DNA from 4 places in the Vibrio fluvialis genome. Region 1 is predicted to be linked to each of the others. Evidence: predicted binding sites of a transcription regulator. Region 1 holds the regulator's gene; each other region holds the start of a gene.
The links. The regulator MetJ, encoded in region 1, represses methionine synthesis genes. The targets are predictions, from matches to a motif close to TTAGACNTNTANANGTCTAA.

Region 1 (3,150 bases):
TCGCTGTTTCTCTAACGAAACCAGCAGATTCTGCTGCTGACCTTGCTCTGGCTTACAGCCCGGGCGTGGCGGAACCGGTGCGTGAAATCGCACAAAATGTCGACAACGTATACAAGTACACTGCAAAGGGAAATACCGTTGCAGTTATCTCCAACGGAACGGCGATCCTCGGTCTGGGTAACCTGGGCCCGATGGCATCCAAACCGGTCATGGAAGGTAAAGCCCTGCTGTTCAAACGTTTTGCGGGCCTGGATTCTATCGACATTGAAGTCAAACACCGCACCATCGACGAGTTCGTCGATACCGTCGCGAACATTGCCGACACCTTTGGTGGCATCAACCTGGAAGACATCAAAGCTCCGGACTGTTTTGAAATCGAACGCCGCCTGATTGAACGTTGTGACGTTCCCGTGTTCCACGATGACCAGCACGGTACTGCGATCGTCACCGCTGCCGGCATGCTGAACGCGATTGAGCTGCAAGGTAAAAAGCTGGAAGAGTGCATCATCGTCTGTCTGGGTGCTGGCGCCGCTGCCGTCGCTTGTATGGAACTGCTGATCAAATGTGGCGCAATGCGCGAAAAGATCTATATGTTGGATCGCAAAGGTGTGATTCACACCCGTCGTGACGACCTGAACGAATACAAACAACTGTTCGCGAACAACACCGACAAACGTACGCTGGAAGATGTGATCGCCGGCGCTGACCTGTTCCTGGGCGTTTCGGGTCCGAACCTGCTGCCAGCCGACGCACTGAAGCTGATGGCCGACAAACCGGTGGTGTTTGCGTGTTCCAACCCAGATCCAGAAATCAAACCAGAACTGGCTTACCAAGTGCGCAGCGATCTGATTATGGGTACCGGCCGCAGCGACTACCCGAACCAGGTGAACAACGTGTTGTGTTTCCCATTCATCTTCCGTGGTGCTCTGGATGTCCGCGCCAGCGAAATCAACGATGAGATGAAACTGGCTGCGGTCGACGCGATTCGTCAGCTAGCCAAAGAAGAAGTGCCAGTAGAAGTGCTGAAAGCCGCGGGTGTAGACAAATTGTCTTACGGCAACGACTACATCATTCCAAAACCAATGGACCCTCGCCTGCTACCACGCGTAGCAAAAGCGGTGGCTCAGGCTGCCGTGGATTCGGGCGTTGCTCGCATCGAAATGCCACAAGGCTACATGGAAGCCTAAGCACTCTTTGCTTCAAGTGAAGACAAAAAAACCCTGGCCAATGCCAGGGTTTTTTAATGCGTGTCGGTCCGTGGGATCAGTCGTCGTACGCTTCGAACTCAATGCCCATTGCGGTCATCAGTTCTTTCACTTCCGCCGGAATGTCATCCGGGCGGTCTTTACGCAGATCTTCATCCGTTGGCAGCGGCTGGCCTGTGTAGGCATGCAGAAACGCTTCACACAACAGTTCACTGTTCGTTGCATGACGCAGGTTATTGATTTGGCGGCGAGTACGTTCATCCGTCAGCACTTTCAGCACCTTAAGCGGAATCGATACGGTGATTTTTTTCACCTGCTCGCTCTTTTTCCCATGCTCCGCGTATGGGCTAATATATTCGCCATTCCAGTCTGCCATTGCGCACCTTCGTTGTTGGATTCGAGTTGAATATTTTCAAAGTCCCCAATTTTAGCGGGATTTACTGCCATAAGCAAAGACATATAGACGTCTAGAAGTGTTGACGTCTTCTTTTTTGGTCAGTAAAGTGTGATGTTATTCAGCGGGGTGAACAGAAATATTAAGGTTCACTGCCGACTTGGAAGCCAAAACACCGTCAATCAGGAAAGGAAACGCTCATGACCAATCGCAAGCCAGCGACCGTTGCGGTCCGCACGGGTATTGAATCTGACACTCAATACCACGCTGTTGTTCCACCCATTTATCTCTCGACCAACTATGGCTTTCCTGCGTTTGGTGAAGTGCCAAAATACGATTACACCCGCTCTGGTAACCCGAACCGTGGTTTGCTGGAACAGGCACTATCTGAACTCGAATGCGGTGCCGATGCGGTGGTCACCAACTGCGGCACTTCGGCGCTCAACCTTTGGGTCAGCGCGTTTCTTTCTCCACAAGATTTAATCATTGCGCCGCACGACTGTTATGGCGGCACTTACCGTTTGTTTAACACGCGCGCGAAGAAAGGCGACTTCAAAGTGCTGTTTGTCGATCAGTCCGACGAGCAGGCTCTGGCGGCGGCGATGGCCCAAAACCCGAAACTGGTGTTATTGGAAACCCCGTCCAACCCATTGGTGCGTGTGGTCGACATCGAAAAAATCTGCCAGCAAGCCAAAGCGGTCGGCGCCTTGGTGGCGGTCGACAATACCTTTTTGACACCGGTGTACCAAAAGCCTCTGACGCTCGGCGCTGACTTTGTGGTGCACTCCACCACCAAATACCTGAACGGTCACTCGGACGTGATTGGCGGCGTGATCATCAGTAAAGATGCCCAGCATGCCGAAGAGCTGAAATGGTGGGGTAACTGCATCGGCGCGACGGGTACGCCGTTTGACAGCTACATGACGCTGCGTGGCTTGCGCACGCTCGGCGCACGTATGCGCGTGCATGAAGAAAGCTCACAGCAAATCCTTAACTATCTGCAAAGCCAGTCATTGGTAAAAGTGATTTATCACCCTAGCCTGCCAAACCATCCTGGTCACGAGATTGCGAAAAAACAGCAGGTCGGTTTTGGTTCAATGCTGAGTTTTGAGTTTGGCGGTTCGTTTGAGCAACTGAAATACTTCGTCGGCGAATTGGAACTGTTCTCGCTGGCAGAATCACTCGGCGGTGTAGAAAGTCTGGTATGTCACCCCGCCTCAATGACTCACCGCGCGATGGGCGAAGAAGCTCTGGCGGAAGCGGGCGTCTCACAGCAACTGCTGCGTTTGTCAGTCGGTCTGGAAGATGCATCCGACCTGATTGCCGATCTGGATCAGGCGTTTAATAAAGCCAAGGAGGCCTTTTAATGACAATTTCGCGTCAGCTGCATAAATTTGGTGGTAGCAGTCTCGCAGACCCGGAATGTTATCAACGCGTCGCCCATATTCTGCAGGAATATTCACAGGCCGACGATCTCGTGGTGGTCTCCGCGGCGGGTAAAACAACCAACCGCCTGATTGCCTTTCTCGATGCTCTGAATAAAGACGGCCG
Region 2 (3,150 bases), 2.5 Mb from region 1:
GCTTTGATGGAGTGCAGCAGACCTGCGGAATGGCCTTTTTCCCGTTCCCAACTGGCGGCGTACAAACCGAGAGCCAAAAACGGCCCAATCAGCATGTAGACCACAAGGCTTGGCAGGATCACCAGATGGGTTCCTTGCCATTGCACCAGCAGCACAATACCAATTGCGGCGGCCATAAAGCATAAACCATAAAAAGCACTGATTAACGGCATGCGGATGAAATCATGGAGTCCAAGCGCAAGCCAGTGAAACGGAGTCGACACGCTGATCTTGTTGCATGGCAGCGTGTGGGCATACTCCGGAGGGCTGACTTCTTTTTGCTTCTGGTCGAAGTCAGATGGGTTAACCGTACGAGGCATACATCCTCCTTGATCGAGGTGGCAGAGACAGAATGATGCGATGCTCGCTGTATCAACCTGCTACGCAGCAACGCACTGTGATTACGTTGTGGGTTAATGAGCTTGGTTTTGAATTTATACTCATTAACACTTTATTAACTATTGCCGAGCGGCAATGAAAATACAAACTTGTTGAATAAAATTTGTTCAGCAAGAGTGTTTGAGAAGATGAAAATAAAAAAAGCCCCTGTCTCGCGACAAGGGCTTTTTCAGGATTCGGTCGGCTTATTTCAGGCCAGCGAATTCACGCAGTTCAGCTGCTTTGTCAGTCGCTTCCCAAGGGAACTCTTCGCGACCGAAGTGACCGTATGCTGCTGTCTTCTTATAGATAGGTTGCAGCAGGTTCAGCATCTCTTGCAGACCGTAAGGACGCAGGTCGAAGAACTGACGTACGGCTTCGATAATGATGTCGTGAGACACTTTCTCAGTACCGAAAGTTTCTACCATGATAGACGTTGGATCTGCCACGCCGATCGCGTAAGACAGTTGGATTTCACAACGATCTGCCATGCCAGCTGCTACGATGTTTTTCGCTACGTAACGTGCTGCGTATGCGGCTGAACGGTCTACTTTTGATGGATCTTTACCAGAGAATGCTCCGCCACCGTGACGAGCTGCGCCGCCGTAGGTATCAACGATGATCTTACGACCAGTCAGACCACAGTCACCCATTGGACCACCGATAACGAAACGGCCGGTTGGGTTGATGAAGTATTTGGTTTCTTTGGTCAGCCACTCTGCTGGCAGAACAGGTTTGATGATTTCTTCCATCACCGCTTCGCGCAGATCTGGAGTAGAGATCGAATCACAGTGTTGAGTTGACAGAACAACCGCATCGATACCGACGATTTTGCCTTGCTCGTACTGGAAAGTTACCTGTGATTTTGCATCCGGGCGCAACCATGGCAGAGTGCCGTTTTTACGCACTTTCGCCTGACGCTCTACCAGACGGTGAGAGTAAGTGATTGGCGCTGGCATCAGCACTTCGGTTTCGTTACATGCGTAACCGAACATGATGCCCTGGTCGCCGGCACCTTGTTCTTTAGGATCGGTTTTATCAACACCTTGGTTGATGTCTGGAGACTGCTTACCGATGGTGTTCAGTACTGCACATGAGTTAGCGTCAAAGCCCATATCTGAGTGGACGTAACCAATTTCACGCACAGTTTCACGAGTCAGTTCTTCGATATCAACCCACGCTGATGTTGTGATCTCACCGCCGACCATTACCATGCCGGTTTTTACGTAAGTTTCACAAGCAACACGTGCTTTTGGATCTTGTTCCAAAATGGCATCTAGAACCGCATCAGAGATTTGGTCTGCGATTTTATCTGGATGACCTTCTGATACCGATTCAGAAGTAAACAAGTGCTTAGCCATGATAGCTCCAATTCTATAATCAAAAGAGTAGCGAAAAGGGTCCGCTACTCTGCAAAATCGTTCATTATGTAGGCGTTTCTACATCTAGACGTCTATTCTAGTTTTGAATGCTCAAATTACAAGCTCTTTTTTCTTCTATCTCATAGCCAAACGTTTGCCCAATTCAGGGGTTTTTCAGCCATTGTTCAGCGATATGTTGTAAAGCATTGCAAAAATAGAACAAATCGCCAGCAAAAGGTTTGCAGTGCCGAAAGGGCTTTGCGACAATATTGGCCACTCAATTTTCGGATACTTTTACTTCGCTTATCGCTTTAGGAGCTGACATGTCTTCTCGCAAACAACTGGCTAACGCAATCCGTGCACTGAGCATGGACGGTGTACAAAAAGCTAACTCTGGCCACCCGGGCGCACCAATGGGTATGGCTGACATCGCTGAAGTGCTTTGGCGCAGTCACTTGAACCACAACCCACAAAACCCGAACTGGGCAGACCGCGACCGTTTCGTGCTGTCCAACGGCCACGGCTCAATGCTGATTTACTCTCTGCTGCACCTGAGCGGTTACGAGCTGTCGATTGACGATCTGAAAAACTTCCGTCAACTGCACTCAAAAACGCCGGGCCACCCTGAGTACGGTTACGCACCTGGCATCGAGACCACAACTGGTCCTCTGGGCCAAGGTGTCACCAACGCAGTAGGTATTGCGATTGCAGAAAAAGCACTGGCAGCGCAGTTCAATAAACCTGGCCACGATATTGTTGACCACTTCACGTACGTGTTCCTGGGCGACGGCTGTCTGATGGAAGGCATCTCGCACGAAGCGTGTTCACTGGCTGGCACTCTGGGCCTCGGCAAACTGATCGCTTTCTGGGATGACAACGGCATCTCGATCGACGGTCACGTGGAAGGCTGGTTCTCAGACGACACTCCAAAACGCTTTGAAGCTTACGGTTGGCATGTGATTCCAGCGGTTGACGGTCACGATTCAGACGCGATCAACGCAGCGATTGAAGCGGCAAAAGCCGATCCTCGTCCAACACTGATCTGCACCAAAACCATCATCGGTTTCGGCTCGCCAAACAAAGCCGGCTCACACGATTGTCACGGTGCTCCTCTGGGCGCTGACGAAATCAAAGCTGCGCGTGAATTCCTGGGTTGGGAATACGCACCATTTGAAATCCCGGCAGACATCTACGCTGAGTGGGATGCCAAAGAAGCAGGCGCAGCCAAAGAAGCCGCATGGGATGAGAAATTTGCCGCATACGCAGCCGCTTACCCAGCAGAAGCTGCAGAATACAAACGCCGCGTAGCCGGTGAACTGCCAGCCAACTGGGAAGAAGCCACCAGCGCCATCATCGCAGAACTGCAAGCGAA
Region 3 (3,150 bases), 2.1 Mb from region 1:
TGCCGCTTCTACCAGACCGGTTGGGACTTCCAGCAGAGCGCCTTCAATCAGACGTGCGACGAACGGGATAGCACCAATCGTCAGCGGCACGATGGCGGCCGTTGTGCCGATAAAGGTACCGACTAACAGTTTAGTTACTGGAATGATGGCCACCATCAAAACCAGGAACGGGACAGAGCGACCAATGTTCACAATCGCGCCCAGTACATTGTTCAGTTTGGTGTTTTCCAGCAAACCACCTTTCTTCGTTGTATGCAGAATCACACCCAATGGAATACCCAGAGCAAAGCCGACAATACCGGCAACGGCTACCATGTAAACGGTTTGCCAGGTGGCCATTAAAAGTAGGTCGCTGTTGAGTGACAACCAGCTGCTGATCGTATTAAAGGACATAACCAAGCACCTCGACTTTTACATTGTGGTCACGAAGATATTGCATCGCCGCGATATCGTCTTGTTCATTGCCGTAAATTTCGGCCACCATCATGCCGAATTTGACGCCGCCGGCGTAATCGAGATCAGAACTCAGAATGCTGACATCGATGTTAAATTTGCGCGCGATTTGCGACATCAGCGGTGCGTCAACCGTTGAACCGGTAAATTCAAGGCGTACCAGTGGGTAGCTACCTTCCACTCGTTCAGCATTCAGGCGAGCCTGATAATCGTCCGGAATCGACAGATCCAGCGTTGAACGAATGAACTGATGAGCCAGTTCGGTTTTCGGGTGAGCGAAAATATCGCCGACGCTGCCTTTCTCAACCAGTTCACCGCCACCGATGATCGCCACTTCGTGACAGATGCTTTTCACGACATCCATTTCGTGCGTGATCAGCAGCATGGTGATATTCAGCTTACGGTTAATCTCTTTCAGTAGTTCCAGAATCGACTGCGTGGTCGCTGGATCCAGTGCGCTGGTGGCTTCGTCACACAGCAGGACTTTCGGATCTGACGCCAGTGCACGGGCAATGGCCACACGCTGTTTCTGACCACCACTCAGGTTTGATGGGTAGCTGTCACGTTTGTCAGCCAGACCAACCAGAGTCAGCAGCTCAGACACTTTACGCTCAATGTGCTCATCATCTTTGCCCGACAACTCCAGTGGCAGCGCAATGTTTTCAAATACTGTGCGAGAAGAGAGCAGGTTAAAGTGTTGGAAGATCATGCCGATGTTACGGCGCGTTTCCGACAACTGCTTAGAATTCAGTTTGGTTAAATCCACACCATCCACAATCACGCTGCCGCTGGTTGGAGTTTCTAACATGTTGACACAACGAATTAGAGTACTTTTACCTGCACCAGAAGAACCGATAACACCAAAAATAGTGCCTTGTGGAATATTTAGATTGATGTCTTTTAGGGCATGAATTTCTTTGTTGCCTTGATAAAACACCTTATTAACGTGACTAATCTCAATCATGTGAAAACCTGTGCAGGGATAGCAGTATAAAATTTTGAACTCTCTCTCACTTGGTAGAGGATGCTATGGGTTATCGATTGGCAAGTCAATAGATATTTTTACGTCTAGACGTCTAAACGGTTTGATTGATCAGACGGTTAAGTAATTAGATAGTGATGAAAGAAATAAAGCGTGCAATAATTCCCGCATACAACGTTATTTGAGAGCATTATTTTGGCGAAACCTGCTGTGTTTTTAGACCGTGACGGCGTGATTAATGTCGACCATGGCTACGTGCACGACGAGCACGATTTTGAGTTTATCGAAGGGGTTTTTGAAGCAACGAAGAAGCTGCAAGAGATGGGCTACCTGTTGGTGTTGGTCACCAATCAGTCTGGCATCGCGCGCGGCATGTTCAGCGAAGACCGCTTCCTGTCACTGACACAGTGGATGGACTGGAATTTTGTCGATAATGGTGTTGAGTTTGATGGCATTTATTACTGTCCGCACCACGCCGAGCATGGCGTCGGCAAATATAAAGAAGATTGCGACTGCCGCAAGCCAAAACCGGGCATGTTTATCTCGGCGCGCGACTTCCTTAAGATTGATATGGCCAAGTCTGTGATGGTCGGCGATAAAGCCGAAGACATGATGGCTGCGGATGCGGCTGGTGTCGGCACCAAGATTCTGGTTCGCACCGGTAAGCCTGTTACCGAACAGGGCGAGGCGCTGGCCACTACGGTGCTGGATAGCCTACGTGATGTACCCGCCTATCTGAGTGCCCATCGCTAAACGTTTGCAAAAGGTCGCCTCTGGCGGCCTTTTTACTCTTTATCTCCCTGTTGTCTATGCTTAATTCGAGGCATTGAACACAACATGCCGCGGCTTGCGTGTGGAATTAGGGGATAAAAAGGAGAGGCGTATGAACGTTCGGTTTGTGTGTGTGATGAGTGCGATGGCTCTGTTGGCTGGCTGCTCGTCTTCTGATGAACATGGCAGAGACGACAGTTATAGCGTCTTCTTTCATTATCAATGTGATGGCCCATCTTCGTTCGACGTTTCTTACTCTACCGGGCAAAGTGCCATCTTACGTTTGTCGGATCACAGTTATCGCCTGATTCAGGTTGCGGCGGGCTCCGGCACCAAGTACATTCTGGATGACCATTCCACACAGGCCAATCCGATTACGCTGTTTACCAAAGGTGACGCGGCGCGATTGGAGGCGAATGGTGTCATATTCAAAAACTGCTGGAGGTAATGTTCGCTCCAGAGTTCCATTTTTCGGTGTGCGGTAAGTTTGCCGCACACACTATCAACATTAGTAGTCGTTATGGGTAAGAAACTCACTATTCTGGATATTGCAAAGCTCTCTGGTGTCGGCAAGTCGACCGTGTCTCGGGTTCTGACCAACGATCCCAAAGTCAAACCGGAAACCAGAGCCAGAGTAGAGCAGGTGATAGCCGATAACGGTTATGTGCCGTCGAAATCGGCGCAGTCTATGCGCGGTGGCAGCCAGAAAGTGGTGGGGGTCATCATCTCCCGTCTCGATTCGCCATCTGAAAACCGCTCTGTCAGCAGTATGCTGCAAGTGCTCTACAGTCAGGGGTATGACGTGGTGATCATGGAAAGCCAGTTTGATCGTGATAAAACCCGCGATCATCTGCAAGTGTTAGCCAAGCGCAATGTGGATGGGGTAATTATCTTTGGTTTTACGGGGCTCGATATGAACGCGTTAATGCCGTGGCACAACCGCG
Region 4 (3,150 bases), 1.6 Mb from region 1:
CAGTGCCGCGCGGTAGGTGTCTCGGGCTGAGTCGGTTTCGCCAACGGTTTCAAAGTAATGCGCCATCGACAGTTGTGAGCGGTAATAGTGCGGCGCGTGCTGCATCGCTCTTTCTAGATTTTCACGCGCTTTGATCATGCTGCCGTTTTCTAAGTAACCCAGCCCGAGTGCGATACGTGATTCGGCCATCTCAACCGGATCGCTTTTCAGATCGCTGTTGTCTGACTCCTTCACCGTAATACAGCCAGTTAAACTCAATACGCACGCCAGTATCCATACATGTTTCATTCGCTCACTCCTTTTCAATGCACAATCATAAGCACATCAGCAAGTTAACCTAGGTAACGGCAATAACATTGCGAGTCAGTTGGCAAACATACGAGAGTCAATCGCAAAGGATGCGAGGCGAGTAAAAACGTAACGTGCGGATAAAGAAAAGGCCGCTAAAGCGGCCTGAGAGATAGACTTAATCGTCTTTGGTGAATTTGTCTTCGCTGAAGTGCTCCAGATCGTACGGCGTTTGTTGGTACACGCAGTAGTTGAGCCAGTTCGCAAACAGCAGATGACCATGGCTACGCCAGCTGGCGCGCGGTTTGTTGTCCGGATCGTCATTCAGGTAGTAGTTGACCGGAATTGCCGGTTCCAGACCTTCACCCAAGTCGCGAATATACTCATGGTGCAGAGTCAGGGAATCGTATTCTGGATGACCAGTGACGAACACATTGCGTTTGTCTTTGGTCGAGGCCAGATATACCCCCGCCACATCCGAGGTGGCCAGAATATCCAGATCGGTGTGAGTTTCTAAAAAACCCGGCTCAAAATCCGCGTAGCGTGAATGAGGCGCAAGGAACGTATCATCAAAACCTCGGGTCAGCGGATGATAAGGCTGCAGGGTTTCATGGTGATACACGCCGGAGAGCTTCTCGTCACGGGTGCGTTTCGGTAGGTTGTACAACAGTTTCAGGCCAGCTTGCGCCGCCCAGCACACATACAGTGTGGAGGTGACATGCTGTTTGGCCCATTTCATGATCCGTTGTAGGTGGTCCCAATACACCACATCCTCAAATTGCACCAAACCTAAAGGCGCGCCAGTAATGATCAGGCCATCGAAGTTACGGTGGCTAACGATTTCAAACTGACGGTAGAACTCATTCAGGTGCTCTTCTGGAGTGTTTTTGCTTGGGCGATCATCAATGCGCAACAATTCAATGTCCACCTGAAGTGGCGAGTTGGACAACAGGCGCAGGAACTGTGTCTCTGTCTCAATCTTTTTCGGCATCAGGTTCAAAATCAAAACTTTAAGCGGACGAATTTCTTGCGTAGAGGCACGCGATTCTGGCATCACGAAGATATTTTCATTGCGTAGAACATCAGTTGCAGGCAATTGATCGGGGATCTTAATTGGCACAGCTTTCTCCCTAAGCGTTACGTTTGGACGTCTATACATCTAGACTTATAACCCAACTCCCTAAAGTTGTCGATAGCAAAATGCAGCCGGCTCGAATTTAAGTTAGTATGAAAGCCACGATTTTCCTACTCCAAACCCACTATGCCACTCACTCTGACCCTGATTCGCGGCCTGCCAGGCTCCGGCAAATCCACCCTTGCGAAAACCTTGCCCGGAGTGCATCTGGAAGCGGACATGTTTTTTGAGAACGCACAGGGCGAATATCATTACCGCCCGGAATTAATTTCCAAGGCGCACGAGTGGTGTCAGCGGGAATGTGAACGCGCATTGGCGCAGGGGAATAGCGTGGTGGTGGCGAACACGTTTGTGCGTCATTGGGAAATGACTGCGTATAAAAATCTGGCGCGAAAATATCGCGCCAGATTAGTTACCAAAGTCTGTCGGGGGGATTTCCCGAATGTTCACGGTGTCGACTCCGCCACTATCGAGCGTATGCGCCAAAAGTGGCAGGACTGAAGCGATTAATCGCGATGTGCCAACTCACCTTGACCAGTGCGCGTAAACTGCCACCAAGCCAGCGTGCCCCAGACGAACGTTTGCAGCCACAACAGTGTCCATTGAGGCGCTATCTGACGCCATTCTGCGCCCATCTGGTTTAACGCCAAAAAGCCCTGAATCCCCGGCGTACTCGGAAACAGTTTTGATATCCAAACCAGCGGGGCTGGAATTGCCTCAACAGGCCAGATAAAGCCAGCTGAAAATACCAATGGCATTGAGCTGATCAGTACTACCAGTGTCACCAGTTCCCGGCGTGGCGTTAATGCGCCAAGCCAGATGCCGATAAAACACGCACTGAGCAAGAAGGGCAGCAAGAGGGTGAGGAGCTGTCCGCCACTGGCGAGGGTGTTCACTCCGTGGCTGGTAAAACTCGCTCCGAAATAGTACATGCTGAGCAGATAATAGATCGCAACGATGATCGCGCTACGCACCAGAATCAAACGCAGCGGTGACACGCGGCTCCAATAACCCCGGCCTTGCTTCTGCGTTCCCACCATCAAACCTGAAGACATCGCCAGCGTTTGTTGCAAAATCAGTACGAAGACGGCCGGAACGACATAATCGACGTAGCCCATACGTGGGTTGAAAGTCGGTTTGAGATTGGACTGCATGGCTGAATAGTGATGGGCAGCCAGTGCCATCGGCTCACCGTCGATCACCAGACGCGAAACTTTGGCTTTGGCCGACAGTGTGCCGCCCGCCTGCGCCAGGCCCTCAACAATCGTGCCGTAGACCAGAAAATAGGACGCATCACCGGCATACGCCAGTGTCGGGCTTTTACCCAGCAGCAAGTCTTTATAAAAATGTTCCGGGATCACCAGAATTCCGCTGACTTTGCCATCGAGAAAAGCGTGTTTCGCGTCTTCAATCGAATGGTCCCGTTGAACCACCTGCACCTGAGGTGTGGCATCCACCATTCGCTCTAACTGATAGCTGGCCTGGCTTTTGTCGAGATTGACCACCGTGATTTTTTGCTCGCGCGGCGTTTGATGGCTGTAGGGAAGCGGATACAGGAACGAATAGAACACCACGCCGCCAATCATGGTGAGCATGACCACCGGATTGGTCAGCAGGGCTTTGAGCTCGGCTTTAAACAGTTCAAACAGGGTCATGAGTACTCCTTACGGTTTGCTCTTTGCTTTGATGCTTGCGAATTAACGCTAACGTCAGCAGCAGTGGCAGCA

Region 2: the regulator MetJ is predicted to act here: its motif matches at 1,855-1,874, upstream of metK (methionine adenosyltransferase).
Region 3: the regulator MetJ is predicted to act here: its motif matches at 1,514-1,533, upstream of metN (methionine ABC transporter ATP-binding protein MetN).
Region 4: the regulator MetJ is predicted to act here: its motif matches at 1,432-1,451, upstream of metA (homoserine O-acetyltransferase MetA).

Annotation. Positions count from the first base shown of each region.
Region 1 covers NZ_UHIP01000001.1:97,182-100,331, reverse strand. The annotation lists gene DYA43_RS00450 (malic enzyme-like NAD(P)-binding protein) at 1-1,187, shown strand, start outside; gene metJ (met regulon transcriptional regulator MetJ) at 1,264-1,581, opposite strand; gene DYA43_RS00440 (O-succinylhomoserine (thiol)-lyase) at 1,800-2,966, shown strand; gene DYA43_RS00435 (bifunctional aspartate kinase/homoserine dehydrogenase II) at 2,966-3,150, shown strand, end outside.
Region 2 covers NZ_UHIP01000001.1:2,594,122-2,597,271, reverse strand. The annotation lists gene DYA43_RS12135 (DUF2189 domain-containing protein) at 1-359, opposite strand, end outside; gene metK (methionine adenosyltransferase) at 624-1,778, opposite strand; gene tkt (transketolase) at 2,102-3,150, shown strand, end outside.
Region 3 covers NZ_UHIP01000001.1:2,172,830-2,175,979, reverse strand. The annotation lists gene DYA43_RS10240 (methionine ABC transporter permease) at 1-393, opposite strand, end outside; gene metN (methionine ABC transporter ATP-binding protein MetN) at 383-1,417, opposite strand; gene gmhB (D-glycero-beta-D-manno-heptose 1,7-bisphosphate 7-phosphatase) at 1,631-2,188, shown strand; gene DYA43_RS10225 (MliC family protein) at 2,319-2,654, shown strand; gene treR (trehalose operon repressor TreR) at 2,727-3,150, shown strand, end outside.
Region 4 covers NZ_UHIP01000001.1:1,666,203-1,669,352, reverse strand. The annotation lists gene pilW (type IV pilus biogenesis/stability protein PilW) at 1-288, opposite strand, end outside; gene metA (homoserine O-acetyltransferase MetA) at 467-1,408, opposite strand; gene DYA43_RS07845 (ATP-binding protein) at 1,550-1,924, shown strand; gene DYA43_RS07840 (ABC transporter permease) at 1,930-3,078, opposite strand; gene DYA43_RS07835 (ABC transporter permease) at 3,065-3,150, opposite strand, start outside.